3 regions of the Peribacillus sp. Aquil_B1 genome follow, and region 2 is predicted to be linked to each of the others. Evidence: a T-box and tRNA genes for the amino acid it is inferred to sense, from the RefSeq annotation. Region 2 holds a T-box; the other regions hold tRNA genes.

Region 1 (11,248 bases), on a different contig from region 2:
TTTTTCAAGTTCTGCAACAAGGTCAACGACAGATACGTTTGGAGTTGGTACGCGCATTGCCATACCATTCAATTTCCCTTTAAGTTCAGGAAGAACAAGTGCTACAGCTTTTGCTGCCCCAGTTGTTGTAGGAATGATATTCTCGGCAGCTGCACGTGCACGGCGGTAATCTTTATGTGGCAAATCAAGGATTTGCTGATCATTTGTATAAGAGTGAACAGTAGTCATCATACCGCGTTTGATTCCGAATTGTTCATGAAGCACTTTAGCAAATGGAGCTAAACAGTTCGTTGTACAAGAAGCATTGGAGATTACATGGTGGTTAGCTGCATCATATTTGTCTTCGTTAACACCCATGACGATTGTGATGTCTTCATCAGATGCAGGAGCAGAGATGATTACTTTTTTCGCTCCAGCTTCTAAATGCTTAGCTGCATCTGCACGTTTCGTGAAACGACCTGTAGATTCTACTACTACTTCTACTCCTAGTTCACCCCATGCTAATTGTGCAGGGTCGCGTTCAGCCAAGACTTTGACTTTATGACCATCAACAACAAGGTAATCTCCATCAACTGTTACTTTTTCATTAAGAGATCCATGAATTGTATCGTATTGAAGAAGGTGCGCTAACATATTAGCATCCGTTAAGTCGTTAATAGCAACAATCTCTACCCCAGGATTACTCAATGCTGCACGAAATACATTACGTCCAATACGTCCAAAACCATTAATACCAACTTTTACTGCCATGAAAAATTCCTCCTTTTAAGTTCGCAAATATATTAAGGGGTGTAATTCCCCTGAATTAACTCTTGTGCCGCCGCTTCATCCGTGATTAAAACGGTTGATGAAGGTGCGCCTTTCATGTAGGAACGGATAGCCTTTGCTTTAGTTTTACCACCTGCCACAGTTATCACTCGCTTTTCAGGGCTAAGATCATCTAACTGGATGCCGACTGTCAAAACTTTATGAACAACTTTGCCGTTTTCATCGTAATAATAACCGAATGCCTCTCCTACAGCATTTCCATCTAACAGCTTCTTTAACATTTCTGGCGAAGAATTTCTTCTTTCTGCCATCGCCATGGCATCACCAATTCCATGAATGATCATATCCGCAGATTTGATTTGGGAAATCACTACTTTAATTGCAGGTTCCTTCTGAAATGAAGCATAAACCTCACCGCTTAATTGATCGGGTACATATAACACTCTGTATGAGGCCTGTGCCTTCTGGGCCATTTTTTCAACAATCGTATTGGCCTGATTCTGCACTGCTTCACCAATTCCCCCGCGGGCCGGGACAAATGTCAATTTCTTCGACGCTTCATCAGGTGACAGCGAATCAGCGACTTCGGCCATTGTCGATCCGCCAGTAACTGCAATGATATTCTTTGAGTTCCATTCTCGTTTCATACGGATTGCACAAGCTTTACCCAATTCTTTTTTCACCCATGGAGTCTCATCACAATTTCCTGAGACAATAATGACCTCATCCACTTGCAATAAATCCTGCAATTGCCGTTCCATTATGTCTATACCCATTACTTCACGCATTATTCCTTCTAACTTATCCAGGATTTCAATCCCTTCATCGGTCAGCGTCATGCCAGAGGTGAATATGTTAACCAGGTTCTGACTTTTCAGAAAATCAACCTCGCCTCTAAGCGTCCGCTCTGTCAAATTAAGGCTCACGGACAGACTGCGCCTTCCAACCGGCTGCATCATTTTGATATAACGCAGGATATCATATCTTTTTTGCATAACCATAAGGAAATCCGGTAATAATTTTCTTTGTACCTCGAGTAATGTACGCATATTTAAAACTCCTAAAAAGTTAAGTTGGACGTTTAATGTCCCGCGTAGTCATTTTCTGTCCCACTTAAAACAAAAAAATATTCCTGCTACATATTTTATTCTAGCAGGAACGGAATGTTTCTTCAAATGATTTGAAAAATTATTTTTCCAAAAGGCGTTTTAGAGCTGATTTATCAACATTCCCGAATTGAACGATATCATCTTTCCATTCTACGACAGGAATCATCAGCCCGAATTTCTCAAGCAAATCATCATCGGTATGGATATCGATTTCTTTATAGCCTATGCCTGATTCCTCTTTCACATCTTCAAGCACCTGCTTGGCTTTATCGCATAACGGGCATTTATCCCTACTATATAAAACAAACGCATTTGATTCCAAATCACTCATCCTTTTCAATCATATCTTTTTCGTTTAGATGAAGAAGGGATACCTAATTGTTCGCGGTATTTGGCAACGGTTCGGCGTGCCAGGATAATTCCATGCTCTTCTTTCAACCGTTCTGCCAGATCCTGATCCGAAAGCGGCTTTTGTTTATTTTCCCCATTGATGGCTGCCTGCAGGCTCTTTTTTGCCTGCATGCCCGACATATCCTCATCAAGGCCGACTGACTGTAAAGAAGTAGTGAAAAATATCCGCATCTCTATCGTGCCAAATGGTGTCTGCACGTATTTCCCTTTGACCGCCCGGCTTACTGTGGACTCATGTATTCCAAGTTCGTCGGCGATTTCCTTCATCGTCATCGGTTTCAAATAGTTCAGGCCATGATGAAAGCACGCCGGCTGTTTATCGACGATGCACTGAATGACCTTCAATATCGTTTCTTTCCTCTGTTGGATCCCTCTGGAAATCCATTGGTATTCCTGCCACTTATCCTGGATAAACCGTTGAACCCCCTGATCCTTATGGCTCTTCATACGGTTTAAATACCCTTTATCCACATTAAGATTAGGTGTGTTACCATCATAATTCCCGACAAGCAGCATGCCATCCCGAACTTCCACGACCACATCCGGCACTATATAAGAAGGTTTTTCCTGAAAAAAGAGTGAAGCCGGTCGCGGGTTCAATGTCTGGACATAATCAAATACTTCTTGAATTTCCTTCATTGTAACACCGATTTTCTTACTTAGGTCTTTCCAGCGCTTTTCAGCAAAATCGAGGAAATGGTTTTCTATGATCGATTCCGCAAGCAGATTCACCGCTTCTGCTTGCACCTGAAGCAAAAGGCACTCTTGAAGATTTCTCGCTCCAATTCCATGCGGCTCGAGTTCCTGTAAAATTGAGAGGCTTTCTTCCAAAACGATCGGAGATATACCTGGGATACATATATCATCCAGCTCAGTCCTTAAGTAACCGTTTTCATCAAGGTTATGAATTAATAGCAGCAACGCCTTCTGCTGCTCACCGGTAAGCTGCTGAAGATTCACCTGGGACATGATATGCTGTTCAAGCGATATAGTATCTTCACTGATCTGTTCAATCCAATAGTTTGCATCATACGTATTCTTAAGAGTCCGTTTCCCCTTTTTCCGGTCAAAAGTTGGCTGAAATAAAGCCGATGTTGGCTGATCTATGGACAGTAATGGATTCTCCACCATTTTATTTTCTAAAAAAGCCGATAGCTCCTGCGAGGAGTATTGCAGCAATGTAATAGCTTGCATAAGCTCCTGCGTCATTGCCATCTTTAATGTTTGCTGTTGAAAAAGTCCTGCTTTCATATTCATACTCATCGATTCATCCCTCCCCCACTCCATTTTACATTATCAGGAGAAAATTCTACACAAAAACCCATGAAAACGCTTACGTTTTTTTCTGAATAGTTTATTTGTTTTAAATACTATATGTTAGAAACGCAAATTAAACAACTACTTTTATTGAAAAATCACCATTTTTCAATAGTGTGTGCGAATATTTTCAAGACGGGGCTTACATTACAGGATTCGATGGAATATTACGGAAATCGAGTGGATTCGCCAAAAATCTTAGGGACCCTCTTAAAAATGACCAATAAAAAATCCCCCACTTTATTAAGCAGAAGATTGGTAATGCCCTCGGCAGGAATCGAACCTGCATTTCAAGCTTCGGAGGCTTGCGTTCTATCCGTTGCACTACGAGGGCGTAATAGAAAATAATTTTTCAACAGATTTCATTATATGATAGATTCCCCTCCTTTGCAAGGGTTATCAGGTTTAAAACTTCGTCATTTGGGTATTATGGGTAATGTGGAAATTCATCCCTGTGCGGCATAATATATAAAGTAATCTATCGGGAAGGAGCCTTAGCCAGAAAATTGTCGAACAAATTATCCATTATAGGGTTTGTTTTGTTTGACCTAAATTGACCAAAAAGTGTATCATACATACATAAAGAATTTAAATGATTCTCTTAATCGAAGGAGGAAATGAACATGAATTTAATTCCTACAGTTATCGAACAAACAAGTCGTGGGGAGCGTGCCTACGATATTTACTCCCGTTTATTAAAAGACCGGATCATTATGCTAGGAAGTGCAATTGACGATAATGTTTCCAACTCCATTGTTGCTCAATTACTATTTTTAGAAGCGGAAAATCCTGAAAAAGATATCACTCTATACATCAACAGCCCTGGTGGAAGCATCACTTCCGGTATGGCCATTTACGATACTATGCAATATATCAAACCTAATGTATCGACAGTATGCATCGGCATGGCCGCTTCCATGGGCGCTTTCCTATTGGCCGCTGGTGAAAAAGGCAAACGTTATGCGTTGCCAAACAGTGAGGTCATGATTCACCAACCACTTGGAGGAGCTCAAGGTCAAGCTACGGAGATTGAAATTGCTGCCCGCCGTATCCTTCACTTGAAAGATAAACTGAACCAGATCTTGGCAGAACGCACTGGACAACCTATTGAAGTCCTTCAAAGAGATACGGAACGTGATAACTTCATGACTTCCGAAAGAGCCCTTGAATATGGCTTGATCGACAAAGTCATCACGCGCAGCATCCTTGATGACAAAAAAGACTCTAAATAATTATGCAACAAAAGGCTCCGGAGATCGCCTGAAGCGACTTCCGGAGCCTTTTTTACATTATAAATGAAAAGGATGCACTTTTAGGCATCCTTTCTTTTAACCCTCTTGCTGAACGAACTCTTCCAATGCCTCTAGCGCTTCTTTTTCATCGCGTCCTTCGACGATTAACTTCACGGACACGCCAGAACTGATGGCAAGGCTCATTAATCCCATTATACTTTTTGCATTCACTTTCTTTCCTTCTTTTTCAAGAAAAACATCTGAATGAAAGCGGTTAGCTTCTTGTACAAAAAGGGCCGCCGGCCGCGCTTGCAAACCCGTCTTCAATTTTACCTCAACTTGTTTTTCCACCATCTTGATCTCCCCTGTTAGCTTTATTTTTTCGCAGCAATAGCTTCTCCCCCACGGAGCCTGTCAGCTATTTCATCAATCTTTCGTAATCGGTGATTAATCCCGGATTTACTGATGGTTCCCCCAGAAACCATTTCCCCTAGTTCCTTTAAGGTTATATCCTGAAACGCTATCCTAAGCTCCGCAATTTCCCTAAGCTTATCCGGTAAAATGCCTAATCCCACCGTATCCTCGATATAATGGATATTTTCAACCTGACGTAATGAGGCTCCGATCGTTTTGTTCAAATTGGCTGTTTCACAATTCACAAGCCGATTCACTGAATTACGCATATCACGGACAATCCGTACATCTTCGAACCTTAATAAAGCTGAATGGGCGCCAACTATACTTAAAAACTCGGCAATCTTTTCGGCTTCTTTCAAATAAATGATGTACCCTTTCTTGCGTTCAAGAGTCTTGGCCTTCAAGCCAAACTTATTCATTAGCTCACAAAGGGCATCATTGTGCTCTTTGTAAAGTGAGAAAATTTCAAGGTGATAGGAAGACGTTTCCGGATTATTCACCGAACCCCCCGCAAGAAATGCACCTCTTAAGTAAGAACGCTTACAGCATTTCTTCCCAACAATAGTATCGGATATAGCGTGGAGAATTTCAAAGCCATCTCCTAAAATTTCCAAATCGGTTAAAACCCGCTGCCCTCCGGATGACATCCTGACAATATATACATTATTCTTTTTAAGCTTCATCTTTTTACGGACCAACAGCTCGACCTGGACCTCATAACTTTTTTTCAGCAGCGTATAAATCCTTCTGGCAATCGCAGCATTCTCCGTTTGAATATCCACAACAAGCTTCCGATTAGAAAATGAAAGGGATCCGTTCATCCGGATAAGCGCACACAATTCCGCTTTACCGCAGCAATCCTTTCCCTCTAATGTAGTAAGCTCTTTTTTCGTTTCTGAAGCAAAAGACATCCATTTCACCCCCAATCGAACGCAGGTAATCTATTTTTATCAATCAAAAAACCGTCCCCGCTTATATCTACGGTGCAATGTGGCTTTTTGTTTCATTTACAAGCATATTATAGAGCAAATCCGCCACTTTTTTCGTGTCATGGCGTATTACATTCCCTTCATAGCTAAAAATGCGTTCTTGTATGATTTCAAGCCCCATCATTTTTAAGCTTTCCACATCATACATGACCGGTTTAGCATATTCAGCTTGATAGCGTTGCTGAATCTCGGTTGGTATTTCTTCATTATTAACAAGTATCCTGTCAATATATGCATTTCCCATATGGTCATAAATCGCTTTTATATGATCGCTCGCGCTATAATCCAGCGTCTCTCCGGCTTGTGTCATCAAATTGCAAATGTACACCTTCTTCGCCTTCGAACGGGCAACCTCTTCTCCTAAACCAGGAACAAGTAAGTTAGGCAGAATGCTAGTATATAGGCTCCCTGGACCTATGACAATAAGATCTGCCTGCTTGATTTCCTGGAGGGTTTCACTGAGCGGCTTTATATGATGAGGAGACAGAAATACTCTTTTTATTTTCTTTCCTGAGAAGGGAATCTTGGATTCACCTGTAACAATCGTTCCGTCCTCCATCTCCGCATGGAGAACCACACTTTGGTTGGCAGCCGGAAGCACTTTACCGCGGACATTAAGAAATTTACTCATTTCCTGGATCGCATGGACGAAATCCCCTGTCAGCGAGGTCATTGCCGCCAGTATCAAATTCCCTAGCGAATGCCCGGATAACTCATTTTTACTCTGAAAGCGATGTTGAAACATTTGTTCAACAAGGGGCTCAACATCCGATAACGCAGCCAGCACGTTACGAATATCACCTGGAGCGGGAATGTCCATATCCTCGCGAAGGCGGCCTGAACTTCCACCATCATCAGCTACCGTTACGATTGCCGTTATATCAACCGGATGCTTCTTTAACCCTCTCAACAAAACGGGAAGGCCGGTTCCCCCTCCAATGATCACAACCTTAGGTTGTTTCTTTTTATCTAACATCTGCTTTCCCCTTACTTTTTTCGATATCGCGATGTGATACTTGAACCCTGTAATCCTTCTTGAAGTGGTTTGAAATATACTCCGTCAATGCTACAGAACGGTGCTGACCGCCTGTACACCCAATCGCAACAACAAGCTGTGCTTTTCCTTCACGTTTATAATATGGAAGCATGAACGCAAGCAGATCGGTCACTTTTTCCAAGAATTTTTGCGTCTCACTCCATTTTAAAACGTAACTCGACACTTCCTGTTCCAAGCCAGTCCTTGGCCTCATATGGTCAATATAATATGGATTTGGCAGGAAACGTACATCAAACACAAGGTCGGCATCTATGGGCAGACCATGCTTGAACCCGAATGACATGACATTGACTGTAAAACCGACACTTTTATCGGCAGAAAACTCCGAAGCGATTTTCTCCCTCAATTCGCGCGGTTTCAGTTGGGAAGTATTAAAAATCAGCTGTGCCCTTCCCTTCAATTCGTCCAATAGTTCACGTTCCATTTTAATGCCTTCCAATGGCCGGCCTAATGGAGCAAGTGGATGGGTCCTTCTTGTTTCCTTATATCTGCGGACCAAGGAATCGTCATCAGCTTCAAGAAAAAGGATTCTTGGTGATACTGCAGCTGAATCCGTTAAATTATCCAGTGCAAGAAATAAGGAATCAAAAAACTCCCTCCCCCTCAAATCCATGACAAGAGCCACTTTATTCATCTTATTCCCTGAGTCCTTCATTAACTCCAAAAACTTTGGCAATAGCGTGGGCGGCAAATTATCGACGCAAAAAAAGCCGAGGTCTTCAAAACTTTGAACCGCCACTGTCTTACCCGCTCCGGACATTCCGGTAATGATGACCAATTGCGTTTCACTCTTCTGCCCTGTACTCATAGTTTCTCCGCCCCCATGTATAGCAATCTTTTTTATATGTGAAAATTAACCTGGATCCAATCGGTAAGAAAGCAGCTTAAACTCTGGTGTATAGGTAAAGGTTCCATAAATGATTCCACTTCCATGAACCATATAGTCCAGGATATGAAAATCACCTTCAGCCATCATCAGCTTTTTAACATCTTCGACCGGATGCCAGCTAAGTTCCCCTTCTTCACAAACATCCACATTTACACCATCGGAATCCGTTGCAAAGAAAGTGAACATCATCCATTCCGACAATACCTTATCTCCGTCCTTCATAATGAAGGTGAAAATACCTTTGATGGAAGGATTTTTTAAATAAACGCCCGTTTCTTCACGATATTCCCTAATACAAGCATCGCGTACAGATTCCCCAGGCTCCATCTTTCCGCCTGGAGCTACCCACCATCCGCGTCTAGGCTTTTTTAATAAGAGGATTTGATTATCTTTGATCAATACACAGTTTGTGACACGTTGCACGTTCTTCACCTCAATCGGCTCTGCTCGACTATAGAAACCTTCACTCCCCCGTGTTGAAGAGATTCAGTTTATATCCTTAAACCGCCGCTAGATATCCATTTGGCGATTTACAAATGCTAATAGTTCAAACAAGTTGTATTTTTCATCTTCTTACCATTATGAATGATATATATGTTTAGTATATCTTATCATTATACTATTTTTGAAATGAGCTAACAATAAAGTAAACTTCCTGCATTGGGGGAATATTCATTCGCAAGGAATCACGGAGATAAGCCTTTATCCTGCTTAACTCCTATTCTTCTCCACTTTCGCTGCCTAAATGCAAAGGGCGGGCTTACTTCACATTATAAATCATTTGGGAACATCCTAAAAATTGGAACCAAAGATATAGTCTTAAAGCAGGAAACAAAAAAAAGGACACAGAAACTTAATCTGTGTCCTTAAACGTTTATAATTAAAGGGGGTCAACTTCTACCCATACTATACCCAATCATTATTTCACGCGTGTTACAACATCGTTAAAACGGAATTACGATTGTATATTCTAGTGAAATCAAGCCTTAGGCTGCAATTTTTCTTGAAGTTCCTCAAAAAAATGCTGAGCCGATTGAGCGGCAATGCTTCCATCGCCTGTAGCTGTAACGATTTGGCGCAATGTTTTTTCACGAACGTCACCAGCAGCAAAAATACCAGGGACACGTGTTTCCATTCGATCATTCGTTTCAATATAGCCTGTGGAATTCAAGATGCCCAAGCTCTCAAATGGTTTAGTTAGCGGAAGCATTCCGATATAAATGAATACACCGTCTGCGTCCATCACTGTCTCTTCTCCATTTTCAGTGGAAACTAGTGTGACACCGCCGACTTTGCCGCCTTCTTCATTGATTTCCTTCAAAGTATGATTCCAGATGAAGTTAATTTTCTCATTGGCAAATGCACGATCTTGTAGAATCTTTTGAGCACGAAGTTCGTCACGTCTGTGAACGATCGTCACTTTTGAAGCAAAGCGAGTTAAGTACACACCCTCTTCAACAGCAGAGTCTCCGCCGCCGATAACGAATAGTTCTTTTTGCTTGAAGAATGCACCATCACAAACTGCACAATACGATACACCGCGGCCGCCCAATTCTTTTTCGCCGGGAACGCCGATTTTCTTGTATTCGGCACCAGATGAAATGATGATTGAACGAGCCTTGAATTCCTTGGAACCGGCTTTGATCGTTTTATACTCTTCACCGTCGATGATTTCCTTAACATCCCCATAGGCATACTCCGCACCGAATTTCTTTGCATGGTCAAACATTTTCGTTGAAAGTTCAGGCCCGAGTATAGTGTCGAATCCAGGATAATTTTCAACTTCCTCTGTATTGGCCATTTGCCCGCCCGGTACTCCGCGTTCTAACATCAATGTTGAAAGGTTCGCACGTGATGTATAGACAGCCGCCGTCATCCCTGCAGGACCAGCTCCAATAATAACAACGTCATAAATTTTTTCAGACATGTTTTCACTCCTCCATATTCCATTACAAATGGAACCTTCACTACGGTTAGTGTTCCCTACCTATTATCCTATATAACAAATAATTTTTCGTCCAAATATCTGCTCATCCAAGCAAGGTTTGAACCAATTTTACGTACTTTGATAAGGTGGACACCGATATGAAATGTTTGTCTGCGATTGCCTGTTTGCTCGCCTTCTCATTTTTAAGCTGATTCCACACGTACTCCACCGCTGATGCCCATCCTGCTGGATTATTTAGCTTCTGCTCGGATTTCACCGCTTCGATGAAGACGGAAAACCACATTAAATACAGCCCGGCTTCATTTAATTGTATCGGTTGGAAATGCTGATATAATAACTCAGCTGTGCGATCGGCAAAATCAATCGGTGTTAATTGCCGATCTTTAGCGGGAGCTTGAACTAGTTCAGCATAATCACGTTCCAAATCAGTGAAATTCTGATTAAGGTTAAGGACCTGGTTTTTCAATAGCTTCTGTTTATGAACCGAATGTTTCAGAAGGAAAATGGCAAACAACCTTTCTTCGATGAATTCACTTTCCAGCCTTTTTATAATAGAAGGAAAATGATGTTCAAAACCATCTGAAGTTGCATTCATATCTCCCCAGGGCTCCATGCCTTCCTTTTCCGGATTCATTTCCACGACCTTTTTCCATGCCTTTTGGGCAGCCTGTTCATGGCCTAGGTGGTAAGCGGAAATGGTTAACCAATAGTAAAAGGTTCCATCTCCCTCGAACCCTTGCTTTTGGAGTCCTTTCAGCCATTTATATGCAGAAGCATAGTTTCCGATCAAAGCGAAGGTCGCTCCAAGCTTGAAACGATGTTCGGATAGCATCGGCCTAATTTTCTCCAGCATGTGTATGAGCTCTTCAACCTTTTCTTCATCCTGTTGATAATGATGAAAAACAACAAGGTTACAAAGCGCATGCAGGTTTCCTGGACTTTTTTCCAGTACCTCATCAAGTGTTGCAAAGGCTTCATTTACTTGACCGAGATAGAAATAGGCAAGTGCCAGGTTATTATAAGCGGACCAGTAATCCTCGTACTCGGCAATCGTTTCTTTCAGTACTTCGATTGCCTTTGGAAAATTGCCTGATTCAAGGTACTCACGGGC
Region 2 (10,087 bases):
TACTCGTGACGGCATGCCCGAGAAATGATAGTATGAATGTAAAAAATGGAAATTCCATGAGGGGAAATTATATGAATAAAATAGCACTTCTTCAACTGTCTCTAGCTATGACAATCTTTGGTTCTGTCGGTTTCTTTTCGGAACTATCAGGACTTCCAGCATTGGAGCTGGTTTTTGTTCGTTGCATTTGTGCCGCCGTATTCTTATGTGCAGCCTGGATGATCACCGGACATTTCAAGAATGAAACATGGAATGGCAGAGAGGTAATGCTCATCATTTTCTGCGCGGTGGCCAACTTGTTGAACTGGATATTCCTCTTTAAGTCTTTTGAGCTGATATCGGTGACAATCGCCATTTCGCTTTATCATTTAGCGCCAATCATTGTACTTATTATAGGGAGCTTCATCTTTAGGGAGAAAATGAATGTATTCTCCATCTTGGCGATTTCCCTTTGCTTCATTGGCACATTGCTCATTATGGGAACAGATGGATTTCGATCATCATCTCCTGAATGGGAAGGCATCATGTATGGAATCATTGCTGCCTTTTTCTATGCGGCAACCATGCTTTTAGGAAAGAGCATTGCAAAGACCAGTGTATATGCGACTACATTTCTGCAAATGTTCATTGGATTTTTAGTACTGATTCCTTTTGTCGATTATTCCGTATATACAACGTTAAAATCTTCCGAATGGTTTTATACGGTGCTTACCGGCATCATCCATACAGGCGTCGTGTATTTGCTGTTTTTTAATAGTATCCGCCATTTGCCTACAAATGTAGTATCTTTCATGATTTTTGTCGATCCGGCAGTTGCCATCCTTTTGGATATTCTGCTTTCAGGATTTAAACCGGATGGTATTCAAATTCTGGGTATTTCCTTGATATTTATTGGGGTGGTCTATTCACTTAAGACGACGAGACCGAAAGAAAAAGATGTCATGCAGAAAAGGCCGCACACAATGTGAGGCCTTTTTCCTTTATCCGTTTACCTATTGATTAAAATGATAGACATCCCAAATGTCAGGGGTTTCTGATCCAATGTACCAAGCAGCTGCACCGCCTAGATGATTTTGTTTTACCAGGTCAATACGGAGCTTAATCGATTTTTTATCCTCTATCCAAATTTGATGCTTTTCCCCTTTGGAAGTATACTCCACGTAATTTTGTTGAGTCTTTTTATCCCATTCCTTTTTAAGTTTATGAGATGAAATGATTTTGTTGACCTCAGCCATGGTACGGTCATGACTTTTCACTTTTTTTGTCGACAAATCGGTTACCCATTCTCTCGTATAAAAGGGTACAGCCAATATGATCTTATGGGCAGGTACTTCTTTCATTAAAAGCTTGGTTCCTTCTTTGATCCAAGGTAACGAGGAAACGGATCCGGCCACCGGGCTTCCGCCCCAATGCTCGTCATAACCCATTATGATTATATAGTCCGCTATTTTGCCAAGTGCTTTCCTATCTAGACTTTTTGACCAAAAAGGGTCCTCATTTTCTCGGGTGACATCCACAGACACTATAATTCCATGCGGTTTTAGTGCCTTTTTTAGTTCGCCTATGAAAAGTACAAAATCCTTCTTATTTTTTGGATCGATGTTTTCGAAATCTACATTTATTCCATCACTTTTCGTTTTAACAAGTGAATCTCGTAAAGCTGAAACTAATTTCTGGCGTTTTTTTGTATTGCCTAGTACAGAACCAGTTAAAACAGGGTCAAATTTATTACCGATAAGCTGCCAAACTTGTTTTCCTTGTTTATGGGCAGCTTGGATGTATTTTGTATCTACAGAAACGGAAACGTAATGACCGGTATCTGTCAGCGTATAAGAACGGGGAGATACTACATTCAAATTGGGTTGTTTAAGTTGCTGCGTATAGTTTTCTTTCGATCCATTATGCTTCCAGCCCATGACGATACGGTTTTGCGCCTTTTTTTGAAGCTGGGATTTCTTTATCCAGCCCTTTTTTCCGCCAAGCAATTGAACCTGGTAGTAATAATCCGGAACCTTCAATTTTTGGCCAACTTTAAGGGTAACCGTATGTAAGTTATTTAATTTCGTCAAATCACTTGTAGTTACCTTGTATTTAGTAGAAATCTTCCACAATGTATCTCCTGATACAACCTTATGAATCTTATATTTCTGGGGAATCTTCAGGTTTTGGCCGACAGTTATTTCGGAAGAAGTTAATTTATTTCCTTTTTGCAGCTCACTTACTGAAACACCATATTGATTTGCTATTTTCCATAATGTGTTTCCAGTCTTCACTTTATGAATGATGGGCCCAGCGGAATCACCAACGGACGAAGAAATGATGGGAAACTCCTCGCCCTTTTTTAAGGTCTTTAATTGTGTAGAACCTAATTTAGGAGAACTAAACACTTTTGTATTGTCCACTTTAACAGAACCTATGGATTGGGTTTTACTTGATGAATGACCACTGGTTGGAAAAAGACACATACAAAGAAGGGTTAACATAATAAAACATCTATAGAATTTTTTCACAATTATTTTATTCCCCTTTGTAAAATTTAACTTTACTAGTTTACTATGGAGAATAGCTTTAAAATAGAGGTACATTGTGGAAAGGCATTTCTAACCTTTGTGTGGGTTGAATAAATCTGTTCGTAGGTCGAATTAATTCATGTGTAGGTCGAATTTATCCTTGCGTAGGTCGAATTATTTCACTGAAGGACGGAATATTCGATATGAAGGACAATTGATTTTGAAGTAGAAGGGGAGAGGCGTATGTCACATTTTGCATTACAGTTTTATGATTTTAACATATGGGCAAATAATCAGATTTTCAACCGTTTAAAAGAGCTTCCAAAGGATGTTTACCATCAAGAAGTTCAAAGTGTGTTTTCATCGATATCGAGTGTGATGGCCCATGTGTATCTTTCCGATCTGGGGTGGGTGGAGGTTTTTTCCGGTAAAAGCATGAAACATGCATTGGTGCTGGCTGAACAACTGAAGGAACATATAGAGTCAAAGGAATTAGAGGAAATGGAGGCCATGTTTTTTGAGTTGTCCGAGCGGTACAAATCGCTGCTTAGCCAAAAAGAAAATGTAGATAAGCCTCTTATAATTGAGAATCCAGCTGGCGGTCTAATGAAAACAAGTGTTGCCGAATTGATTACGCATGTCGTGAATCATGGAACATATCACCGTGGCAAATCACAGCCATGTTGCGCCAAATGGGTTATGCCTCTACTTCGACGGATTATGGTCTTTATTTATTTTTAAAAGGGGAGTGACTAAAGATTGATGTTGATATTTCACTAGAAATAGGACTATAAAATTAGTAGTCCTATTTGTGTATGCAATTATATATGGTTTCTTTTAAGCAAAAATCTTGGAGATGGAAGGACTTCTTGTTCAGCTTCAAAATAAGCGAGTTTATTTGGGATACAGGATATGATTGCCGGCATCCCCATCCCAACAACTTTTTCTAAGGCGGTTAATAAGGGGATTTCCATACCATCAATATCTTCATCCCAGGATATTACATAACAAGAGTGTCCAGCACCATTCTGTTTCAGTAACTTAGCTATACCTACTGGATCTGAATTAGGTTTTGAAATCTCCATGATATATTCTTCACGAAGAGTCGTTCTGTAAGTATGACAAAGTCGACTTAAGGCATCTTTGCGTTTCTTGTTTGAAGACAATTCGAACAGAACTCTATCTTGGAGCCTTTTGGTGAAAAATGATTTTACGATTATTTTCTCCATTTCCTTATCCATTTTAATCCCCCTTTATAGCTTTTCAAATGGTAAATCCTTATAGTCTAAGCCTATCATAAGTAGCATATGTGGATAATAGGCATCTCTCTAAAAACATTTTACTTAATGTTGTATTGTCAAATAATGTTGCCAAGCCTTATTAGAGGACGATAATGAAATCCTATACATATGAACAGGTCAACCGGTTTTTACTGGTTGGCCTTTTTTTACGTTTGCCTCTGGAAATGACTTGTACATGACATTTGTCATCTTCTAGTCATGACACCTGGTACTAATAAAATGAGGTTGGTTTCTTTATACTATGGATAACGACAAATAAAAGGAAGTGCAATTGAAATATGACCTTGCAAAATACGAAAAACTTGAGAAAACAAATTGCTCCTTTTGAACAATCAACGACAAAGCAAAGTATATGGCAGATCATCAATACCCTGGGGCCATTCGTTATTTTATGGTACCTAGCATATATAAGTCTTTCCGTTTCTTATTGGTTAGCTTTGATTCCTGCTGTGTTTGCTGCTGGCTTCTTGACAAGAATATTCATCATATTTCATGATTGTACGCATCATTCATTTTTCAAAAACCGCCGTGCGAATAGAGCAGTCGGTACGATCATGGGTGTTTTGACTTTATTCCCGTTTGATCAATGGGGACATGAGCATTCTGTGCATCACGCAACAAGCGGTAATTTGGATAAGCGGGGTACAGGGGATATTTGGACCCTTACTGTCGATGAGTATTTGGCTGCACCGTTTAAACTTCGTTTTGCCTATCGTTTTTATCGCAATCCAATTGTTATGTTCGGTTTGGGACCAATTTATGTTTTCCTTCTTAAAAATAGATTTAACCGTAAAGGCGCTAGAAAGAAGGAAAAAAATAATACGTATTTGACGAATGTATTAATCGTCGTTTTAGCGGCATTGCTTTGCCTGGCAGTAGGCTGGCAGTCATTCCTTCTGGTACAAGGTTCCATTTTCATGATTTCCGGTTCAGTCGGCATTTGGCTGTTTTACGTCCAGCATACATTCGAGGACTCTTATTTTGAAGAAAATGAGGAGTGGGAATATGTATTGGCAGCAGTGGAAGGAAGTTCCTTTTATAAGCTTCCAAAACTCATGCAGTTCCTTACTGGTAATATCGGTTACCATCATGTTCACCATTTAAGTCCAAGGGTACCTAACTATAAATTGGAAATGGCCCACAACAATACGCAGCCTTTAGAGAACGTTCCAACTATTACTCTTGCGACAAGCTTGCGCTCACTCCGTTTCCGTTTATGGGATGAGGAATCCAAGAATTTTATCGGTTTCAAAGATATAAAATATTTAACGAAAAAAAGTGTTCCAGCTCAAGTGAAATCTGAACTGTAACGTTCATGTATCATACCAGACTCCCTTAATAATCCTCGGATTTGGGGGAGTCTTTGCTTCATATAAGGAACTCGATAAAGGAGAGAACTTAAAATGATTCGAATTGTCATTGCAGAGAATCAGCAAATGCTGTTAGAGGCAATAAGTTCTCTACTCAATCTTGAAGAAGATATAGAAATTGTCGGGCAAGCCGGTAATGGAGAAGAAGCGGTGGCTCTTGTACACCAATTACAGCCTGATGTGTGTATCATGGATATGGAGATGCCTGTAATGAGCGGACTTGAGGCAGCAGAAGCATTAAGGTCAATTGAATGTAAAGTGGTCATTTTAACGACATTCCGAAGGACTGGTTATTTTCAACTCGCACTAAAGGCTAATGTAAGTGGTTATTTATTGAAGGATAGCCCGGGTGAAGAGTTAGCTTGCTCCATTCGCAGCATAATGGATGGCAAGCGAATATATTCCCCAGAACTTATGGATGAGTCTTCCAGCAATAATGGCCGGGAAATGGGAGTGTTAGGTTTGTTAGCCGATGGTCAATCAAAAATTGAGCCGTCTAATCAGCAAAGCGGCACAATTGGGACAGTAAGGAAATATTTTTCCACCATCAAGGATAAAATGAAGTTACCGGCTGGTTAGGATTTGTTGCTTAATTCTGTTGACACGTATTTTTAAATTGTGTACGATGGATTAAATTATAATATTGAAAATTCTGTGATGAAGAGAGTAGTTCATTTTGAAATGGAAAGCGAGTTAGGGATGGTGGGAGCCTAATGCAGGACGGATGAATGAAGCGCACTTTGGAGAAATTTCTTGAACCGTTTAGTAGGGAATATCGGGGAGTCACCTCGTTAACAATGGAAAGTGGTCACAATTTGTGGCAACTAGAGTGGTACCACGGGAATTCATGCTCTCGTCTCTTATTTAGAGGCGGGGGCTTTTTTTGTTTAGGAGGGAAAATGACGATGAATAAACCAATTGCAGAATTGATTTCAACTGCTTTGAACAATGAAATGCCAGCTAGTGAAATAGAGAAATTAATGGAAAAGCCAAAATTGATGGAATTAGGTGATGTCGCCTTTCCATGTTTTACTCTTGCGAAAAAATTCAAAAAATCGCCTCAGGTGATTGCGTCTGAAATAGCCCAACAATTAAATAGTAAGTTGATCCAAGAAGTGAACGTTGTGGGTGGTTATCTGAATATCTTCGTCAATCAACAGATGGTGACGGAAAATGTGCTGCAAACGGTATTAAGTGAAAAGGATCAGTATGGTTCGATGCAGCCTGTACAGGAAAATGTTGTGATTGATTATTCCTCCCCAAATATTGCCAAGCCTTTTTCCATGGGGCACTTACGCTCAACGGTCATAGGGAATGCACTGGCTAATATCGCCGAAAAAAATGGCTACAATGCCGTCCGTATTAATCATTTAGGAGATTGGGGCACGCAATTCGGCAAGTTGATTGTCGCGTATAAGCTGTGGGGCGACAAAGAGGCAATCGAAGCTTCGCCGATTCAGGAATTATTGAAAATCTATGTGAAGTTCCATGAAAGAGCAGAAAGTGATGAATCGTTGAATGAACAAGCACGCGCAAGCTTCAAGTCGCTTGAAGATGGGGACGAGGAAGCACTGGCATTGTGGAAATGGTTCAGGGATGCGTCTCTAAAAGAGTTTGAGACCATTTATGATTTATTGGGCATCCGTTTTGATTCCTATGCCGGCGAAGCGTTTTACAATGACAAAATGGATGCGGTTGTCGGGGAACTAAAAGAAAAAGGATTACTTACCCTATCTGAAGGTGCCTATGTCGTGCAATTGGAAGATATGCCGCCTTGTTTGATTACGAAAACGGATGGTGCAACACTTTATGCCACGCGTGATTTAGCTGCCGCCATGTATCGTAAAAAACAGTATGAGGCTAAGAAAACATTTTATGTTGTCGGAAACGAACAATCCCTGCACTTTAAACAACTATTCAACGTCATTGAAAAAATGGGGTATGAATGGTCAAAAGACTTACAGCACGTAGCATTTGGAATGATGTTAAAAGACGGTAAGAAAATGTCGACACGTAAAGGGAAAGTCGTGCTCCTTGCGGATGTTTTGGCAGAGGCGATCGAAACTGCGAAGCGCAATATTGAAGAAAAAAATCAAGCGCTTGAACAGAAAGAACTGGTTGCAAGACAGGTCGGTGTCGGAGCAGTTATTTTTAATGATTTAAAAAATAACCGCATGAATGATATTGATTTTTCATTAGAACAAATGATGAATTTTGAGGGAGAAACGGGTCCATATGTACAGTACACATATGCGCGAATTTCTTCATTGCTTGAAAAGGGCGAATTTAAAGAGCAGGCCATCACTTTTGAAGCTTTAGGTGAATATGCGTGGCCAGTCATCCAGCTGCTGGAGCAATATCCGAGCATTGTCCAAAAATCGTTTGAACAAGCCGATCCATCACAAATCGCAAAATTCAGCTTGCATGTATCGCGTGCATTCAATAAGTATTATGCACATACAAAGATCCTAGTTGAAGATGAATGGAAACAAATGAAACTCTCATTCGCTTTTTCCGTAGCGATTGTATTGAAGGATGCTCTAAGTTTATTGGGAATTTCCGCGCCGAAAAAAATGTAAAGGTAAAATGAAAGAATCCATTTTGAACTTTCAAAATGGATTCTTTCATATCTTACTCGATGACATCGAACCATAAGGGAGATTTATCATCAATTTCACCGTTGTAATTGATCGTGATTTCCTCGCCAGCCTTTATGTCTTTATGTGCATAAAAGTCTATCGTTAAATCATCTAAATTATTATCATACGTCGCATTCGGAGTGTATGAATGATTGAATAGCGATCCATTTCCTAAGGCAATGGCCGTTTCATCGTCATCTCCCCAATAGAAACAGTGATGAAAGAGTGACGTTTTCTTTAAATATTTCCATTCGCTTTTCGGTGAAATGATGACAGGTGATGCCTCGATGAGTTCATCCTTTTTAATATCCCTTACCGCATATATTCCCCTGCCATATTTCCCCGTATTTTTTATACAGATTGGTGATACGGCCTCAATTGCTTTTTTCCAGTCCTGCTTGGCTTTCAGTTTTGTTTCATCTAGGTCACCAAGATGCTTATTTAAGTAATCACTGCGATTACGAATGAATTCGAAGATGAATTCCGGTTCCTTGTCAAACAGATCCACTTTATTCTTTTTATATGGATCAAGAAGGATATGGGGGCGTATCGCCTGGTGCAGTGATAATACTTTATTTTTCATGTGATTCACAGTAAATGTGGTTTCCAATTGTTCAACCAAGAGGTCTTTGTAGAACTTACGGTATTCCGGAACCTGCAATAGAAGATGACTTAAGTGATTTGTCCTTTTTCCTCCAATAGGGACGTATGTGTGCTCCATGATCCCGCCACTGACTTTGCGTCCCCAAGTGGCATCATAATCCCAAGGAATGATTTCAAATAAGTTTGTTTCACTATTGCGATATAATGCATAGTTATGAGTGAAACCGTCGTTATTCATTGTACATACAGCTCCAGCCAGCCAGCGTAAGTATTTATGGATATCAAGATGCTGCGAGACTTCTTCGGGAAATTTGGCAAGCGGGGTGGTATTGATTTTTCTGATCAATTCAATAAGGTATTCATCGTCGGACGGTTTTCCAAACGCTTGTTTATAGCCTGATACAAGGGAATCCTTCGGTTTTCCATCCCTTTCCAATGAAAAATTGGCACTATTGTTGACTGCATAATAAATGGGGCCGGCAGGAAGTCCTCTTTTTTCCAAAAAGAATTCATCAACGGACTCCAGTTGTAAATATACCCCTTTACAAGAGCCGTTACGGTATAAGTCAATATGCTGGCTATAGGGGGAAAGAACTCCAAGGTCTTGGAAGTAATCGAGTGAGAGTTTATTACGAATGAGGGAAGGATCTTTGTATTCGGCATTGAGATGGATTTTGTGGGCGCCAAAGAATTTTTCTGGGTCGATGAAATCAATCCAATAGGATCTTTTCCGGAATTTTCGGGTATAAGAACCCCGATAGGCAATATCGATATCATAAATGTCGTTTTCCACTTTCAAATAGGCGGGAATGGGGTCATTACTCCATACGTCCGCACGTAAATCTTCTAGATCTTCTTCTTCAATCATTAAGAAATAAGATGGAATATGATAAGGCATACACTCACCTTCCTTTCTTGAAGATGTATGATGGTCAAGCGCAAACATGTAATGTATGAAAAAATTCAACTTGATCAATCAGAGATTGATCAAGTTGAAGCTTTTTAGATTGAACTATCTATCTTCTTCTTTTTTTCTTTCCACATCCAGTGGATGTACTTGAAGTAGAAGTGCTGCAAGTGGAAGTGCTTCCAGTGGATGTGCAGCCAGTGGACTTGCTTCCAGTGGACTTGCTTCCAGTGGATTTGCTTCCAGTGGATTTGCTTCCAGTGGACTTGCAGCCAGTGGACTTGCTTCCAGTGGATGTGCAGCCAGTGGACTTGCTTGAGCTACAGCTGCTGCTGCCAGATGAGCCGCCTTTTCCTTTTTTTCCTTTCGGCATAAAGACCCCTCCTTTAATAAGGTTAATTTCATGATATGCAGTATGGTACAAACTTGAACGTCGGATAACGACAAACGGGCTAATAAAAATGGCGGAGAGAAACATAGTGATGTAGAGTCATGACGGGACCCTTCAAGTAGATTGTCCGTCTTTTCTGAAATGAAAAATGCCCCTTACTCCCAAATGGGAATAAAGGGCATGTACCGTGAAAATGTCACGGCGATCATGAATTAATAAGCCAAGCTGAATAGGGCTTTGATGTGTGATAGATAGCGAACATTACTTGCTTCTTTCATCAATGTAGCCGGAAGGCCTTTAAGGGACGTGTTATTGGCCCCAACCGTTGCCACCGCATCCTTACGGCCAAGGCTCGCAAGTGTACCT
Region 3 (11,248 bases), on a different contig from region 2:
CACGACCGGGTTCATACCGCCTCCCATATTTTCCTTTGCGCGATTCAATAGGGTTTGTAATTTGATGGCCATCCTGGCACCTCCCCTATATTAAATGCGAACAACACTGTAGGCGGAAAGGCGTTTACTATTTTTTTCTTGGAAATTGAAGGGGTTAAGATTATCTAAAAATGACAAAGGGCTGAACACAGGTGTTATGAATTCCCCTGGTCCAGCCCTCTGGTTCATTTAGCCAATACATCCTCGTATTCTTCATGTTTTTCAAATTGTTTTTGAACGAACGAACAAACCGGAACAATCTTCAGTTTTTCCTCCCTTGCGAATCCTATTACCTTTTCAACAAGGGCATTTCCTACCTTTTGCCCGCGCAGCTCGTCAGAAACAACGGTATGATCGACCGTGATTTCATCATCACCTGATTTAAAGAATGTAATTTCCGCTAATTTCTCACCAGATTCTTCGACAAAAAAAGAACTTTCACCTTTTCTGATATCAACCATGTTAATGACCTCCTTTTAGTTCCTCTTTATCATATCTCACAAAATCGAAATTAAACAAATATTTAAAACGGGATTGAAATTGAATAAAGTAAAGTACTTTGAAGAGTTTTAAAGCTAGCATTTCCCATGTGAAGTTTATTCACAAACTGATGGAGGATAAATATGTAATTTTTCAAGGAAGGCAAAAATTGACCGCTCTTTTCCTAGCCATACCTAAGCTTTACCATAGCTGACGTATACAATACTGAATGAAATATTTTTATAAGGTTTTTAATCGATTTTATATAATGGAAGAAATCTTTCCATAACCATGTAAGAATAAGTATATTAATAGTAGAAACTGAAAAAACTGCCCTTTACATGTTAGGACAGTTTTACACTTTTATGAAAAAAAAAAATATAAAATGATCAACGATAACAATATGACCATAAAAATAGCGATTAGAATAACGTGCGCACTCTAGGGCCGGAATTCCCTTCTTTGATTTGCCGCTTCTTCTGAAGATAACCGAACATCGCCAACACTAATCACAAGGCCCCATACACATGCAAACATCCCAGCATGATACTGATCAGATCAACCCGGGATCCCGATGCCTACCAATCGTAAAATGCGGCTTGTCGCAAGAAAACCAACCCCGCTATCACCGTTCTTACCCAGCTAAAAAGGTGCGTTCATTAGCCAGATGCTGCCGGGCTTCAATTGGTTTTTCTCCATGTTTTTTGATCAACCTTTAAATCAATCATCTTTTCAGGAGCGAAAAGGCCCTGAACATAGACCCGACAAACATTAGCCCCGCACCGCCGAGCAATAAATATATACACAGAGTTTTATCAATAACATCCAAAGGATAAAGTAAGGCCCCCAGCGCTATGATTGCTCCTATCCCCGTTATGGTCCATCCTATTTTTTTCATTCGCAACTCCTAAAATTAATTATTTAGTGAAGGTCCTCCACGGGTTTCCCCCCATTTCATGAACAGGACCCTCATTATTAGCTTAAACCATTTAAAAACTTACAACAAGTGAGATCCCCTGATTATTTTCCCACAAAAAAAAGAGCCACAAACGACTCCCTGTTTTAAAGGCCACTTACAAGTCAGTGGATTTTTTTCTATTGTATCCCCGTTCTTCGTATGGCTGAATTTTTTCCATCCATATTTCTTCAAGCTTTTTCAATTCCCGTTTAACATCAAAAAATCCTGTATCTTTGGGCTTCAATACTTCCAGTACCTCAAAAGAAAAAGCATCTTTCCCATATTGGTTCCACTCACCCTGCAGCACTTTATTGGTGTTCGTTCCGACTTCCAATTCAAATTGCTTCCCCTTCAACGTCTTTAAATTCCTGGTGCTTCCGATAAAAACTTTATTATTTACCGTATTTCTGATTTGGTACACACCTGCTTCAACTTTCGTTTCTTTATATAATTGCTTCAATTCTTTTTTACGATCCATCTTTCTTGCCTCCTCATTTCTTCAGCCAATATTGGCTCCCATCAGGCTTTCTATCCAAGAATCCATATTCTATTAAATATCTTCTCAAAAGAACATGATCATGATAAACGGTACCCAATATTTGATTGATTTCTTTTTCTTCGTATTTCCGATCATTTTCAAAACGATTCATAATTTCTTGGAGAATGATCAGCCTTTGTTTTTCCTTCGGCGGGAAAGACTTTAATGCATCCTGACTGCCTTTAGGGAAGTATTTTTTCAGTACAGTCACCTTTTCATCCTCGGTAACGTTATAACGATCATCAACCATCGTCGCTTTTTGATGAAGCGGGATAAATGCCGGTGCATGTTCATCTTTATCTTTCAAAAGTTCCATCAGGGCTAAAAACAACTTAGCCTGACGCTCTTTCTCTTTCAACACAAAACGATGATTCCGAATGGTGGACGGACTGCCAATCCCCATTTCCTCCTGAACCTCAGCATCATTCTTCCCTTGGTAAAATAGACGAAGAAGCCGGTTTTGATGGTCCGTAAGGCCTGTAAGTTTTTTATCGAGATCAATCAAATATTCAAAAACGGAGCTGTGTGCATGTTCAATATGAATTCGCATATACCTCTTTGCTTCATAAAGAACCCCATCTTTCGGATATACTATCCCCTTTTCAACTGCATTTCCGCACAGCAAACAAACAAATTGGTTCTCACCTTCTATATACCCTTGTTTAAGCTCATCCTGAGAGGCGTTCCAAAACATTTCAGCGTCCTTCATAAAACAAACACTTCCCTATAAAGTTTATAATATAATAAACATAATATTAATTCGTTTACATTATGTCAATGTTTTTTCTGATTTAATTCCAGCAAATCATCTAAAGATGCCCTTGATGGCCAGAGGCTTCATTAACACACAGCCGGCTTACAAATACACCATCCATTAGTAGATTCCCATGGTACTATGCCGATATAATTTATTGAATAATAAGCGTAATTTCCCCAATAATATGCTATATAAGCGTGAATAAGCTTTAGAGGAGGATATATTATTGAAAAATGAAAACGATTCGATTGTTCCATCAATCCATAACACCGATTTACACAAGGCATTACAACATTTATCTGAACAATTCAATGTATCACTGCCAGAATTACGCGATACGATTGAATTACTTATACAAAACCAATCAAGTGGGATGCAGCTTAGTTTAGAAGATGATAAAAGTTCACCCGTCGAAGAATTGAATACGGCAATAATCAAAAACCGTGAAATCATTAAAAAAAATCTCCAAACATTAAATAGAATTTGATATAGAAAAAAGGTATCCGATCATGGATACCTGAATTTGTAGACAAACTCGATAATCATTGATTTTTGTAAAATTCGAACGTTAGCCACTCGCTTTCCGCGGGCGGTCCGGGAGCCTCCTTGGCGCCCTTTGCGCCTGTGAGGTCTCCCTTGGACGCACTTTTCGCCCGGAGTCTCTCACACCCGCTCCAATCAACTTTACTTTAAAATCAGATACAAACTCAGGCATCCAATCATGGATGCCTGAGTTTGTGGAGCATATGAAATTCCTAATATCAGTCCTCCGTTGGGGCTCATTAAGTATTAGCTAGGCACAAACTTAAGTATTCCTTCCAGATAAACACCCTGTTCTTTTCGTGTGCATTCCCTTAACTTGATTCTTCCTTCTTTTTCTAACTCCTTGGCTAATTGGACCACTTCTGTTCCATCTTCGGTTATTTCGACTGAGAAGAAATTGCCCCGAGTGGAAGTTTGAATGAACTTGAATAATCTATCTTTATTCATTTAAACATCTCCTTATTTATAACAAGTTCGACATAAAAGGTCATCCACCTGCGATAAATATGAAATAAAAAACTTCTTGTCGTCATACGAACTTTAACAGTTAAAAGGATAGCAAACTGAAATGACCCTCGTTGACTTAAGCCAAAAGTAAAAAAAGCCAAAACCTTAAAAGGTTTTGGCTTTTTTTTAGTTAGTGTCCCAGGAGAGATTCGAACTCCCGACCGACGCCTTAGAAGGGCGTTGCTCTATCCAGCTGAGCTACTGAGACGTTTATGATATAAGTTGCGGTAAAACTTATGTATTACCTTAACTGTTCCCTTAGGACACTTCTTATTATAGTAGGATATCAAAAGAAAGTCAACGGTTTTTCATAAAAAGTTTTTTCTTTTTTTTATGAACAGGAAGCGGGGAAAAACGCTTCCTGTTCATTATACATGAAGTCATCCCATTTGATAAGCATTTCTTAGTTCTTCTACGATTTTTCCTTCAAGGTCATAATAGATGATTTCAAGTTGGTCATTTCCGATTTCCAAAATGGCATAGGTTTTCTCTTTTCGTCCACGCGGCTGACGTATGCTTCCCGGGTTGATGAAGAGCTTGCCGTCAATCAATTCGGAGCCTGCAGCGTGGGAGTGACCAAAGCAAATAATATCCGCCCCTGTCTCTTCACTTTTATAAGATAGGTTCATCAAGGTCATATTTATGTTATAGAGGTGTCCATGCGTAAGGAAGAAACGCTTGCCTGCGATACTCTCCACAATATCATTCGGATATCCCGAATCATAGTCACAATTCCCGCGTACAGCTAAGAACTCCGACATGTGAGGGTCATTTCTTTCCAACTCTGAATCACCGCAATGGATCATGGCAGCAACCTCTTGTTTATGACGGTCGGCAATCATGCTGATTTCGTGAGTTAAGCCATGACTGTCACTCATTATTAGCACTTTCATCGTCACATTCCTTCTTCCCCTTTAAGAAATAGATCAAGTTTTTCATCTAGAGCCCTCAATGCATTCGCACGGTGGCTGATTTTGTTTTTTTCCTCTTTTGTCAATTCGGCGTTTGTTTTACCCTGTTCCTCAACAAAAAAGATGGGATCATAACCAAATCCATTCGCTCCTGAAGGCTGTTCTGTAATCAAGCCTTCCATCGTTCCCGATACCGTAATCGTTTCCTGGTTGGGTGACGCTAGTGCCAAGGCGCAATAAAACCTCGCCGTTCTATCCTCTTTTGGCACGCCTTCCAGTTCCCGGAGGACTTTTTCAGTGTTTGCTGCATCACTCTTGGACTCTCCAGCATAGCGCGCAGAATATACGCCTGGACGGCCCTCCAATGCATCTACAATCAATCCGGAATCATCAGCAATGACAAAACGGCCTAGCTGATGGGCAATGGCCTCTGCCTTCAGGATCGCATTTTCTTCAAAGGTCGTCCCTGTTTCCTCAACATCCGGAGCATCCTGTACATCAAGAAGTGTTTTGACTTCATATCCTTTAGCAGAGAATAAGCTTTCGAACTCCTTTGCTTTTCCTTTATTTTTCGTTGCAATGATTACTGTCTTCATTTTTCATTTCACCCTTTTTCATTTTATCGGCATGTGAGCTTTTTTCGGGCTAAGAAAGAATTTGCTGTAACTCGTTATATGTAAAAGCCGCTTTTTCTCCAGTGCCAAACGGACGAATTCAGCGCCGCCTTTCATGATCAATAGGCCGCTGAATTTTCCAGATAAATTAAGTCTAACACAACTCCCTCATCTGCAATAACCTGAAACTTATAAACTAACGTTTGTAATTTTCACTATGTTCAATATGGATATTAACTTTTATGTTATTTATTGAAGTCTTATCAAAGGCATTAATCATTTTATTATCCCACTTATTGACATGGTATCTGTATGCCTTTTCACTTATGTTAAATAGGTCTGTATTGATTTCCCCCCCCGTCTCCAATGTCTTCAAAATATCTTGCTTAACTTTTGCTTCTACCTTTTTTTCGATTTTTTTCATATCCAAGTTATTTATATTTTGTTTCAATATTCCATTTGCTCTAACCTCTAATTCATATAAAGGTTTCTTTTGTTGTTCCAATACTATGATTTTTGTTTTGGGGTCCATGATTTCAACACTTACCTTTTGTTTGTTCAGGGAGAAAAACATGACTGTCGCCTTGTTTTCAACCCATTTTAAACCTATCAAATCTTGTTTACTTACGAACCCTTTATATTGTTGTTTTGATAAAACATAGCCGCCATTCAACGTTGGTATCTTCTTTCCTTTCCCGCTCCCTGAGAAATGATGCTCATCTATGACCAAAGAGGGAATTAAAATGGAACCGACCGGTTGATAAAACTTTGAAACCAGTTCACTGAATTTTAACGGGGAAATGAAATAGTTCTCATTAATAACAGTCTCTGGCCTTTGAATGATCGTGAATATGTTAGGAAGATTAAAGAAACTATCACTGTTAAACACCTTTTTAATATCCTCGTTCGTAACGAACAGCCATGAATTGTATCGCAATAAGGGTTCTTTTCCTACATATTCAATGAAATCCTTCATTTTATTCTTGATTACACGCTCACTTAAAATGAAGGAGTTAATATGCCCGATATAAAGCGGTAATGCCGCATGTTGTTCTAATTCGGTAAATGCTTCCTCGATACTTTTCCCTTTACCTTCCCCAATGACAACATTAGATTTTTCTTGTAATATAGCTGCCCCCTCCTGTTTTGCAATATCCGCAAAATTCAACGCTTGAAAGTATAAGATGAATTCACCCTCTTTATAATCGATCCCTAGGGCTGTTCCATATGTTTGGGCTTGAATTTCCTTCATTCCCCAGCATCCTGTCGTCAGTAAAAGTTGACAGCCAATAACCATGACTGCAATTAGCTTTCTCATTTGTTTGACTCCTTTTGAGGTTCATTATCAGTGGACTGTATAGCATGATTCCGCTGCTTTAACATCCCATACGGAAGCCTGAACAAGACTTTTAACATATCCGATTTATTTGGCTTGGAAAGTGGATTCACAAAAGGCTGGCTGAAACTTTCCAACGAAACCACAACAATCAAGACAAGGAATATTCCCATGAAGAATCCAAACAAGCCTAAAAACGCTGAACACACAAATATGAATAACCTTATAAGAACGATATTCCCAGCAATATTCTGATTGATTAAGGTATAGCTTGCGAGAACGGTAACAGCTATTATTACAAGCATGGAGGGGGAAGTCAGCCCTGCCCGAATCGCTGCATCACCTATGATTAACCCACCCAATACAGAAACCGTCGGACCTACAGCTTTTGGCAGGCGAAGACCAGCTTCTTTAAATAGCTCAAACAATATGATCATCATGAAAGCCTCCAACGAAGCAGGGATCGGCAATCCCTGTCTCGTGATTGAAATCGTCGCAAGAAGCGAAAAGGGAATTTGGTCGAATTGATAGGAAACTAACGCTATAAAAAAACCAGGTAACGTAACCGCTACAAATAAGGCGACTACACGAAGAACGCGCATGAAACTGATGTAAAAAAAGCTTGCATGCGCGTCATCAGCAGCATACAGTAACTGATTAATGCTTGTCGGTCCGATCAAGCATGTGGGATTCCCATCCACCAGGATGGCAAAGCGCCCTTGATTCAAGGATTCAACAACATAGTCCGGTCGACCGATATAATCCATTAAAGGGAAGATGGAAAATTGAGTATCATACAGGTGCTCTTCAACTTGGTAACTGCTGACTATGATATCGACCTTTAATGAATCCAATCGTTTTTTAATATCCAAAAGAATTGAGGGATTAATAATGTCATCTATATAAAGCAGCAATATTTTAGTTTTACTTCTTTCCCCGACTGTATATTCAATGCATTTAAGTGTTGACGTTTTTAACCTTTGGCGAATTAAAGACATGTTATCCGATATATTCTCAACAAATCCATCTCTAGGTCCGCGAATGGAAGATTCTATATTGGATTCTTCCGGACTTCGCTTAGGGGAATTAGCTAATGGGGTATAGTAAATTTCATCAGAAGATTCATTAATAATGATTAGGTCTCCTGAAAAAAGAATGCTTTCTACTTCCCCTTTTATATCGGAGTCTTTTTTTAGCGTACCGATCTCCATAATGTTGCTTAATCGATCAATCGTTAACTCCCCATTTTCTTGGATCGCTTTTGATATTGTAGGCAGTATCACTTCATTGATAAATTGCATATCCACTAAGTTTGGCGCATATAAAAACCCCAACAAATAACGACCTTCGGGATCAAATGTTTTTGTTCTTAAATCAACATCAGAGGAATGATCGAACCATTTTTGGATTTGGCCAATGCAAGAAGGTGTTCCATTCAATTTTCCCTTCCTCATAATGTTTCACCTTTTCCTTTTCCTTTTTTTATGATAAGAAATAACAGTATAATTGCAGCACTCAAGAGAAACAGACTACTGATTGGAAAGAAATATTTATATATAAAATAAAAAAATGAAGTGGCATCCCACTGGATGAGCGTTCCAATAACAATCATTAAATATAAGGAAAGCAGTATCCACTTCTGATGTTTTGAATTCGAGATTAATTTATATCCTATAAATAAACATAAACTTATTCGAATCATGGAACCTGATAGCCATTGGAAAATGGAAAGGAAATCGAGTCGAGTGATATAATAGCCAAACCTTAACAACTTCCACTGTTCATAAGCTGGATTCCTCATTTTCACCGCTTCCACAGAACCAAATTCTGCAATCGCTCCCATGAGTGGTCCTAACGTCAGCATGATTAAAATTACACCAACTAATAAAATCCACTTGGCTTTTAGCTTATCTTTCAGGTAAGGAGTCAAAAATAAAAAAACGATCATTTCTAAATATCCTGCACTCGTATACAAAATACCATTTAGAGTATTGCGATACCCGCTTTCTAATATCGGGAACAATAATTCGTAATTCTTATTAGTCGTATTCCCCAGCCCCACAAATATCCCGAAAAAAGTGACGAACGGAAGAAACAGGAGAGCCAAAGTGCTTATGGTGCGTATTCCTTTATACGTTGCAAAAATACAAATAAAAGTGAATAGGCTGACGACTACGATGTTTGGGATGTCATGAGTGTAATTAGCTTTTGCCCAAATCACTGTAAATTTGACGGTAATGAATGCGTTCATTACAAAGTACAACCCAAATGCCATCGTGAAAATATTTGTAACCAAAGGTGTAGACCATTTTTTTAGAAGATCGATTATATCTTCTTTATCTAGTTTTTTATAAATATAAAAAATAAATAGGGTCCAAACGATACAAGGAACAACACTTATTATGACACTTATCCATGCATCGCGTTGAGATGCAGTCAAGATATTGGGAAGGAGCAGGACATGTACCATGAATCCTGTATTCATAATGATTAAAACATAGATGTGTACAGCTTGAATTACCCTTTGATCCAAAAATATCCCCCCCATTGATCGCATTATTAAAAGTAATTTCCCCTTTTAAAAATTTATTTATGTAAAAACTTTCTCACGATACGAGAAATTGCCAGGCAGGGGTATTAGTTTTCATCTAATGCAATTCTGGAGGCAAAAAAATAAGAGACAGCGTCAGGCTGTCTCATCGTGCTATTTCCAATATAATATCGTTCCTTAAAAACTTCCTGTGTTGACTTTCTCTGGACGTACCACTGGTTCGGATAATTTCTTTCCATCTTCATTAAGAACATCTGCGCTGCCCTGCACTTGCACTTCAACGCTTTCAATTCCTTTCTGTTCCGTTAAAGAAAGGACCAAGGCATCAAGGACTTCTTGTGATACCTTTTTCTCTTTAAAGCTTCCAAGGATATTTTCGTTAAAATTGAGGCTTACCTTACCTTCTGCCACTTTAGGCTCGTCAAGTAAAGCTACATCACTCATGAACCCTGTTTGCAGGCTAGAACCTGAAGGACTCTTCGTTAATTCCTTAATGACCGCCGTTACATTATCAGACACCGTTTCACTGATCCTGCGCGTCACCGGAACATAATAGGTGTACTCCTCGTCACCGCCTACATAATAAACGGTTAGTGCTTTTGTATTGGAAATGTCGACTACGTCACTCGTATCGATATTGATTCCTGACGACCTTGAGATGTTTTCATCTATCGGTGTGCCATTGACCGGCATTTCGGAAATATCTTCTCCATTGATTCTCATTTGGATTTTATCGACCGAGTCGAATTGTGTCAGGGTCCATGTAATGGCTTGAAGGATTTTAAGTTCATCCTCTTTCTGATAGTTCTTGAACTCCGGCGAAAAGTCCGCCACAGCCACTCCGTCTTTAATATTCACGCTTATTTGGGTATCGGCAGGAATGACGGCCCTGAACCCGTTTGGAAGTTTATCCGTGACTGGTCCATTACTGACAAGGTAATCAAGGGCCTGTTTAGCGACAGCTTCCGATTTAGGAAGTTCCAATGTCTGCGGAACCACATACCCGCTTTTATCAATTAAATATAACTCCGTCTTCACCGTTTTCGATTCAACAGCGCCTGATTCTCCATCAGCCGCTGGCTTTTCCTCACCATTCGTTTCTGTTTCTTTCAATGAAGATTCATCCTCGACTAATGAAACATCCTTTGGTGGATCGATTTCCTTTTTCTCTTCACCGCCAAATAATCCGCAGCCCGAAAGCCAAAAAGAAGATGCCAGAATGGTCACAACCATTGTTACTTTTGATTTATTGGACATAAAATCACTCCTAGGACAGTTTGTACTCCTATTTATACGAGCCCTAGGGGAAAATAGACCAATTATTTTTCTCTCTGATATGGAGCCCGGCATCTTGCCCGTATTGCAGCATCTTTGTCAGCTTCTGATTGAGCAATCAGCTCCCATCCCCAAGTGTAATCGGAATGATGGACAGAATCATTTCATCCCCCTGCGTTTCCCTGATGAAATCACTCACTCTTTCTGCACCGCCGACAAGACAGGTTCTTGAACCTTCTTTCTGTCTTCCGATGACATCACCTACATCTTCGTTCATAAATTCGGCATATCCTTCTTTCCCTTTCGCACTTCTTGAAAAGACATAGCAGGCTTTATGTTGATAGGGAATTCTTGTTCCAAAATATGAATCTGATATATGGCTCATAATCACCGTATCGATACTAACACCGTCTGTTCAAGACAAGAAAAAAGACTTCCAAATGGAAGTCTTATAAGTGATCGATTTTAATTGTTTCGATGGTATTGACATGAATACCGAGCCAACTCGACGCGATGGAACCAAACATATCTTTGGAACCGGTTGTATAAAAGCGATGAACTGGGCGGAGCTTGCTTTTATTGATTAATTTATAGTAATCCAAAATGACACTTGCCTCACGGGCCGTTTCTTCCCCAGAGGAAATGACTTGTACTTCATCCCCCATATAGGAAGAGATTACAGGCCCCAGCAGCGGATAATGGGTACAGCCAAGGATCAATGTATCGATCTTCGTTTTCT

What was found. A T-box is a leader RNA that pairs with one kind of tRNA and senses whether it is charged. The one in region 2 lies ahead of argS (arginine--tRNA ligase), so its partner is inferred to be a tRNA-Arg.
Region 1: it encodes a tRNA-Arg, which carries the amino acid that the T-box ahead of argS (arginine--tRNA ligase) is inferred to sense. The anticodon was not compared.
Region 3: it encodes a tRNA-Arg, which carries the amino acid that the T-box ahead of argS (arginine--tRNA ligase) is inferred to sense. The anticodon was not compared.

What each region holds. Positions count from the first base shown of each region.
Region 1 covers NZ_JAKXEE010000003.1:231,825-243,072, forward strand. Annotated here, with positions in the region: gene gap (type I glyceraldehyde-3-phosphate dehydrogenase) at 1-750, opposite strand, end outside; gene MPH60_RS19290 (sugar-binding transcriptional regulator) at 783-1,817, opposite strand; gene MPH60_RS19295 (glutaredoxin family protein) at 1,957-2,199, opposite strand; gene rpoN (RNA polymerase factor sigma-54) at 2,214-3,551, opposite strand; tRNA gene MPH60_RS19305 (tRNA-Arg) at 3,868-3,939, opposite strand; gene clpP (ATP-dependent Clp endopeptidase proteolytic subunit ClpP) at 4,229-4,837, shown strand; gene MPH60_RS19315 (HPr family phosphocarrier protein) at 4,934-5,191, opposite strand; gene whiA (DNA-binding protein WhiA) at 5,212-6,165, opposite strand; gene MPH60_RS19325 (gluconeogenesis factor YvcK family protein) at 6,233-7,219, opposite strand; gene rapZ (RNase adapter RapZ) at 7,209-8,108, opposite strand; gene MPH60_RS19335 (NUDIX hydrolase) at 8,154-8,612, opposite strand; gene trxB (thioredoxin-disulfide reductase) at 9,169-10,116, opposite strand; gene MPH60_RS19345 (tetratricopeptide repeat protein) at 10,220-11,248, opposite strand, start outside.
Region 2 covers NZ_JAKXEE010000004.1:506,276-516,362, forward strand. Annotated here, with positions in the region: gene MPH60_RS23750 (DMT family transporter) at 72-968, shown strand; gene MPH60_RS23755 (LysM peptidoglycan-binding domain-containing protein) at 993-2,402, opposite strand; partial or broken gene MPH60_RS23760 (DinB family protein) at 2,754-3,262, shown strand; gene MPH60_RS23765 (hypothetical protein) at 3,332-3,751, opposite strand; gene MPH60_RS23770 (fatty acid desaturase) at 4,090-5,121, shown strand; gene MPH60_RS23775 (response regulator) at 5,215-5,760, shown strand; T-box leader at 5,827-6,045, shown strand; gene argS (arginine--tRNA ligase) at 6,081-7,760, shown strand; gene MPH60_RS23785 (SET domain-containing protein) at 7,813-8,229, opposite strand; partial or broken gene MPH60_RS23790 (CotH kinase family protein) at 8,242-9,321, opposite strand; gene MPH60_RS23795 (hypothetical protein) at 9,436-9,735, opposite strand; partial or broken gene MPH60_RS23800 (NAD(P)/FAD-dependent oxidoreductase) at 9,934-10,087, opposite strand, start outside.
Region 3 covers NZ_JAKXEE010000001.1:702,776-714,023, reverse strand. Annotated here, with positions in the region: gene MPH60_RS03555 (M15 family metallopeptidase) at 1-72, opposite strand, end outside; gene MPH60_RS03550 (GNAT family N-acetyltransferase) at 225-500, opposite strand; gene MPH60_RS03545 (GIY-YIG nuclease family protein) at 1,593-1,955, opposite strand; gene MPH60_RS03540 (DUF2087 domain-containing protein) at 1,969-2,724, opposite strand; gene MPH60_RS03535 (hypothetical protein) at 2,999-3,259, shown strand; gene MPH60_RS03530 (hypothetical protein) at 3,562-3,762, opposite strand; tRNA gene MPH60_RS03525 (tRNA-Arg) at 3,957-4,030, opposite strand; gene MPH60_RS03520 (metallophosphoesterase) at 4,203-4,715, opposite strand; gene MPH60_RS03515 (XTP/dITP diphosphatase) at 4,718-5,329, opposite strand; gene MPH60_RS03510 (Ger(x)C family spore germination protein) at 5,544-6,665, opposite strand; gene MPH60_RS03505 (spore germination protein) at 6,662-8,137, opposite strand; gene MPH60_RS03500 (GerAB/ArcD/ProY family transporter) at 8,134-9,216, opposite strand; gene MPH60_RS03495 (GerMN domain-containing protein) at 9,412-10,491, opposite strand; gene MPH60_RS03490 (hypothetical protein) at 10,628-10,786, opposite strand; gene racE (glutamate racemase) at 10,959-11,248, opposite strand, start outside.